Thiocapsa rosea: one gene and its partner. Each later gene encodes a partner of the first gene's protein in a complex. Links are inferred from orthologs where the notes say so. Each region holds a gene or a part of one and is shown in the gene's direction. Other genes may lie near its edges.

Evidence for each region.
Region 2: the proteins of dapF (region 1) and BDD21_RS04065 are in contact, whole or in part, in a solved structure (PDB 5YGU), measured with the Escherichia coli proteins. The link is inferred for Thiocapsa rosea from one-to-one orthologs.

The regions. Positions count from the first base shown.
Region 1 is NZ_RBXL01000001.1:1,335,702-1,338,857, forward strand. The notes cover bases 196-3,033. They hold dapF (diaminopimelate epimerase), read left to right. Parts: upstream 196-1,118; coding sequence 1,119-1,949; downstream 1,950-3,033. Other genes in these bases: lysA (diaminopimelate decarboxylase), read left to right, coding at 196-442; BDD21_RS06170 (class I SAM-dependent methyltransferase), read left to right, coding at 439-1,110; BDD21_RS06180 (DUF484 family protein), read left to right, coding at 2,053-2,754; xerC (tyrosine recombinase XerC), read left to right, coding at 2,942-3,033. In the rest of the region: more of lysA, read left to right, coding at 1-195; more of xerC, read left to right, coding at 3,034-3,156. UniProt on the Escherichia coli protein: Involved in the succinylase branch of the L-lysine biosynthesis and in the biosynthesis of the pentapeptide incorporated in the peptidoglycan moiety. Catalyzes the stereoinversion of LL-2,6-diaminopimelate (L,L-DAP) to meso-diaminopimelate (meso-DAP).
Region 2 is NZ_RBXL01000001.1:904,912-908,077, reverse strand. What follows is about bases 304-3,151. They hold BDD21_RS04065 (RNA pyrophosphohydrolase), read left to right. Parts: upstream 304-1,381; coding sequence 1,382-1,921; downstream 1,922-3,151. Other genes in these bases: ptsP (phosphoenolpyruvate--protein phosphotransferase), read left to right, coding at 2,020-3,151; BDD21_RS04070 (histidinol-phosphatase), read right to left, coding at 444-1,100. Outside these bases: BDD21_RS04075 (GNAT family N-acetyltransferase), read right to left, coding at 1-275; more of ptsP, read left to right, coding at 3,152-3,166. UniProt on the Escherichia coli protein: Master regulator of 5'-end-dependent mRNA decay.

The DNA.
Region 1 (3,156 bases):
CATCCTGGAGCCCGGCCGCGCCATCGCCGGCAACGCCGGCGTGTTGCTGACCCGCGTGGAATATCTCAAACACAACGGCCAGCGTCGCTTCGCGATCCTGGACGCGGCGATGAACGACCTGGTGCGCCCCGCGCTCTATCAGGCCGTTCAGGACATCGTGCCGGTGATGCACAACATTGACGCCGAGCCGGCCCGCTATGATCTGGTCGGCCCGGTCTGCGAGACCGGAGACTTCCTCGGCAAGGGACGCCAGCTCGCCTTGCGCGAGGGCGACCTGCTCGCCGTGCGCGGCTCGGGCGCCTACGGCTTCACCATGAGCTCCAATTACAACAGCCGCCCGCGCGTGCCCGAGGTCATGGTCGACGGCGATCGCGTGCATCTGGTGCGCGAGCGCGAGACCATCGCGAGTCTCTTCGCCGGGGAGTCCGTTCTGCCGTCATGAAACGCCGTCCCGAACCCGAGTTGATGGACAGCGACGAGCAAGCGCTCGCCTATGCCCAAGCGGATTTCAACGAATCCAACACGCTTTTCATCGAGCTGCTGCGTCGGCTCGACCCGGGTCCACTCGATGGCGCACGCGCACTCGACATCGGCTGCGGGCCGGCGGACATCAGCATCCGCTTCCTGCGGGCCTGGCCCAAGGCAACCTGCGATGCGCTCGACGGCTCGCAACCCATGCTGGATCTCGCCCAAACCGCGCTCGATGCGTTGCCGGGTGTGGCCAAGCGGTGTCGACTGATCCGCGATCAAATCCCCTCCGCGGCCCTGGATCGCGGCGGCTATGACCTGATCATCTCCAACAGCCTGCTGCACCATCTGCACGACCCTCAGGTCTTGTGGCGGACCCTGATCGAGACCGGCAAGCCCGGTGCGCTGGTGCTGATCATGGATCTGATGCGCCCCGCCTCGGCCGGTTGGGTCGAGGCGCTGGTATCGACCTATGCCGACGGCGAGCCGAAGGTCTTGCGCGATGACTTCCGCAACTCGCTCTTCGCCGCCTTCGAGCCGGCGGAGGTCGCCGAACAGCTGACCGTCGCGGGGCTCGACGGGCTCAAGGTCGGCGTCGTCAGCGACCGCCATCTGGCTGTCTCGGGACGCCTGCCCGAGTGAGTGAACGGATGCGACTCGCCTTCAGCAAGATGCAGGGCCTGGGCAACGACTTCGTCGTCCTGGATGCCACCGCGCACCCCATCGCGATCGACCCCGCACTCGCCCGCCGTCTTGCCGACCGGCGTTTCGGGATCGGCTGCGATCAGATTCTGCTCGTGGAGCCGCCGCGCCTGCCCGACACGGAGTTCTACTACCGCATCTTCAACGCCGACGGCTCCGAGGTGGAGCAGTGCGGCAACGGTGCGCGCTGTTTTGCCCGCTTCGTGCGCGACCGGGGCCTGACCGATCACGACGAGATCCCGGTCGGAACGGCCGCCGGTCCGATTCGACTCTATCTGGAGGACGCCGATCAGGTCCGTGTCGACATGGGCGCGCCCGAGTTCCGGCCCGAGCGGATTCCCTTTCTGGCGGATCGGCAAGCGCTCACCTATGACCTGGCTGTCGCGGGCGAGTCGCTGGTCATCGGCGCGGTCTCGATGGGAAACCCGCACGCCGTCATCCTGGTCGAGGACCTGGACACGGCTCCGCTCGCGCGCATCGGCCCCTTGGTTGAAGCCCACCCGCGCTTCCCGCAACGGGTCAATGTCGGTTTCATGCAGATCCTCGCCCGCGATCATCTGCGCCTGCGCGTCTACGAGCGCGGCGCCGGCGAGACCTTGGCCTGCGGCACCGGTGCCTGCGCGGCCATGGTCCACGCCCGCCGATGCGATCTGGTGGACTCGCGGGTTCGGGTCAGCCTGCCCGGCGGAGATCTTCTGATCGCGTGGAACGCACCCGGCGAACCCGTGTGGATGACCGGACCGGCCGTGCAGGTCTTTGAAGGCGAGATCGCGCTATGAGAAGCCTCGGCGGGTCCGACCGCGTGCACGACATCCAACAGACCGCAGCAGGTCGGGCCGAGATCGCGAGGCCCGACATCACCCCCGCAGGGAGGTATTGCGCATGACTCCCCTCGAACCCGCGCCCGTCGCGACCGATGACCCGGAGATCGAATCCAGGGTCATCGACTATCTCCTGAGCGATCCGACCTTCTTCGCCCGCAACCCGAAGCTCCTGGCGGCGCTCGAGGTCCCGCACGACTCGGGGGCCGCCGTGTCTCTGATCGAGCAGCAGGTGCGCCTCTTGCGCAAGCAGCTGGAAGCCGAGCGCCACCGCCTCACGCATCTCATCTCGCGTGCCCGCGAGTACGAGGCGCTCTCCGGCAGGCTCCACCATCTGGTCCTGAAGCTCATTGCCGCGCAGGATTCGCAGCAGATCTGCGCCCTGCTCAAGGATGCGCTCCTGACCGAGTTCTCGGCCGAAGCGATGACGCTCAAGCTCTTCCAGACCGAGGACGAGGGCGGCCCTCGACCGGACGCACTGACGCTGGCGTTCCGCGACTTCGTCGATCGCCACCATGCCTTGTGCGGCCCGCTCAACAGCGAGAAGGCGCAGATCCTCTTCGGCCAGGCGGGGGCCGAGATCCGATCCGCCGCGCTGGTGCCGGTCCGTGCGGACGGCCATGCCGGCGTGCTGGCGATCGGCAGCCACGACGGGGAGCGCTTTCGCCCGGACATGGGCACCGAGCTGCTCGACCGGCTCGGCGAGATCCTCGGACAGAAGCTGCGCGTCGTGCCGCTGGGACATTGCGACGAGACGAGCTAAATCGCGTCCGGAGCGATATGCATGGTTTTTGGATTGGATCTGCCTCGGCCAGATCCTTAAGCGTCGGAGTTGACGCGATTTAGGACAATGAAATAAATAGAATTTTTGACAGATCGCCCGCCGAAGCTCGGGGCTGCACTCACTACTCACTACTCACTACTCACTACTCACTACTCACTGCTATGACATGAGTACATCGGGCGACCTGATCGAATCCTTCCTCGGCCATCTCGCCCATGAGCGACGGCTGTCGGAGCAAACCCTAATCGCCTACCGCCGCGATCTCGAGCGGCTGAATGCCTGGCTGAGCGAGGCCGAATCACTCGCCATCGAGAAGCTCGACGAGCAGGCCGTGCGTCAATATCTCGCCTGGCGGCACCGTCGCGGCGCCTCCGGAAAGAC
Region 2 (3,166 bases), 430 kb from region 1 along the record:
CGACCGATGCGCGCGGCGTTGCGGTCGGTCAGGATCCGGGTACAGCCGACGACCTCGCCGCTGCGCGTGTCGCGAACCAAGAGGTGCTGGCAGTAGGCATCGAAATCGTCCACGTCCAGTCCGTTCGGGCCCGTCTTCAGCTTTGCGCCCAACTCCTCGCCGAACACCCGATACCTGAGGGCTTGTGCCTCGCGGATCTCCGGCTCGGACGCGGCGAGCTCGACAAACAGGCGTTCCCCGCGCTTGGCGGTCAACGCAGACGCAGTCGCAACCATTGCATGCCCTCGGAAAAAGAACCATTGCGTGGAGGGCCATCATAGATTCGGAGTGTTGCGGGCGTATGTGGGCTGCGTGACGCCGCTGTGAACGTCGACGTGAGGGGCGCCGAGATGCGAGCCGGGATGCGAGCCGGGATGCGAGCAAGCGACGTTGCTCCCCGGGGTTCAGGGCCTCAACGAGATGACGGGCCACCCGCGCGACAGGGCCGTTGCGCGCAGTTGCGGATCGGGGTCGACCGCGACCGGCCGATCGACGCGTTCAAGGAGGGGGAGGTCGTTGTGCGAGTCGCTGTAGAAGCTGCTCCCGCCGAGGGTCTCCCGATGCTCGCCCAGCCAGGTCTGCAGACGCTCGACCTTGCCCTCCCGGAACGCCGGTTGGCCGGCAGGCTCGCCGGTGAAACGCCCGTTCTCCTCCGCCGGCAGCGTCGCGATCAGATGCGCAATTCCGAAGCGCTGCGCGATCGGGGCCGTGACGAAGGCATTGGTCGCCGTGATGATCATGAGGGTGTCTCCGGCCTCGCGGTGCGACTCGACGAGGTCTTTGGCGGCCGGGAGCATGATGGGCGCGATCAGCTCGGCGACAAAGCGCTCGCGCAGCGCCTCGAGATGCGTGCGCGGGTGATCGCGCAGCGGGCGCAGGGAGAACCGTAGGAACTCCGCGATATCCAGGGTCCCGTCCTTGTACTCGCGATAGAAGCGCTCGTTTTCGCGCTCGTAGTGATCTGCATCGACGATCCCCTCGGCGGCGAGGAAGCGACCCCAGAGATAATCGGAGTCGCCTGCCAAGAGGGTGTTGTCCAGATCGAAGATCGCCAGCGCCATGTCCTTCATCCTTCTTCGGTTGATGTCGTGCGGTGCGAGGTGCATCGGCGTCCTGCTCGTGCGCCGGTGTGTTGTCTCGCTTCACAGGATGGTCGCGGAATCATGCCGGGGTTTCAAGCCGGGGCGGGCGACTTCGCCCGATGGCCCGTCATGGGGCGCGAGGCGGTTTCAGAGGGCATGCGAAAGCCATTGAATGGCAATCGCTTATATTAGGTGTCTGCTTGCCGGTCATGCGCCGGATGTGGAAGAATGAGGCATCATGGCCTCACGGACTCGGTTCCTTGATCGATCACGACGGTTTCAGACCCAACGTCGGCATTATCCTGAGCAATCGGGACCGGCGACTATTTTGGGGTCGTCGCGTCGGACAGAATGCCTGGCAGTTTCCGCAGGGCGGGATCCATTCCGACGAGACGCCCGAGCAGGCCATGTATCGCGAGCTCGAGGAGGAGGTCGGACTTCAGTCCAGGCAGGTCACCATTCTCGGATGCACCCGCGGTTGGCTCAGATATCATCTCCCCAAGCGCTATATTCGTCGGCATTGCGGTCCAACCTGCATCGGTCAGAAGCAGGTCTGGTTCATGTTGCGTGTGGATTGCGGCGAGGACGCCTTCTGTCTGGACAAGACCGACAAGCCCGAGTTCGATGCCTGGCGCTGGGTCCGCTACTGGCAGCCGCTGCATGAAGTGGTCTACTTCAAGCGGCGTGTCTACATGCAGGCGCTCGAAGAGCTCGCCCCGAGCCTCTACCCCGAGGGTCCGCCCGCCCGCGAGGACAACCAGTCCCGGGTGGTCGGCTTGATGCACCAGCGCGGACGATGACAGGTCTCGCCGCGGATCACCTCGAGCGAGGGTCGGTGGGGCTCGAAAGCGGCGCGTCGGTCGTCGGATCCTCGGCGGCTCCGGGCCAGCGCTTGCCGATGCTCGAATCGCTGCGCCGCATCGTGCAGGAGGTCAACAACGCACCCGACCTCGAGCGCGCGCTCACCATCATCGTTCAGCGGGTCAAACACGCCGTCGGGGCCGACGTCTGCTCGGTCTATCTCAACGACTTCGACAACCGTCGGCATGTCCTGCATGCCACCGACGGGCTGCGCGCCAGGGCGGTCGGTCGGGTGCGGTTGGAGCTTGGGCGGGGGCTGATCGGTTTGGTCAGCGAGCGCGCCGAGCCGATCAACCTCGACGACGCGGTCAGCCATCCGCGCTACCAGCGCATCACGGATACCGGCGAAGAGCACTATCACGGATTCCTCGGTGCGCCGATCATCCAGAATCGCAAGGTCTTGGGCGTGCTGGTCCTGCGACAACGCGAAAAGCGCCATTTCGGCGACGACGAGGTGACCTTCGTCGTCACTCTGGCGTCCCAGCTCGCCGGCGCCATCACCTTCGCACGCACCAACGGCGAGCTGGCGCGTCTGCAGGATGACGGGATCCCGCAGCGCTTTCTGCCCGGCTTGCCCGCCTCGCCCGGCATCGGCATCGGGACCGCCGTGGTGGTTTATCCACCGGCCGATCTCAACGCCGTTCCGGATCGGCGCGCGGAGAATGCGGACAACGAGGCCAAGGATTTTCTCGGTGCCGTGGAGCATGTGGCCGAGGACCTGGATCGCTTCGCGGCTCGGACCCAGGCGCATCTCAGTGCCGAAGACATGGCCCTATTCGACGCCTGGCGTCTGATGCTCGAGAGCGACACCCTGATCGACGGGACACTCTCGCGCATCCGCGCGGGCAATTGGGCGCCCGGGGCGCTGCGCGAGACGATCGCCGAGCACGCCAAGGTGTTCGACGACATGGACGATGCCTATCTGCGCGAACGCGCCTCGGACGTGCGTGATCTCGGTCGCTGCATCCTGACCCATCTGCAGAAGTTGGCCGCGGCGCCGATTCAGTACGTCCCCAACACCATCCTGGTCGGCGACGAGATCAGCGCGATGCAGATCGCCGACGTCCCGCGCGAGATGCTCGCCGGGATCGTCTCGACCACCGGCTCGGGCTCCTCGCATGTCGGCATCCTGGCCCGCGGGATGGGTGTGCCGGCGGCGATGGCCGTCGCCGACCTGCCGGTCG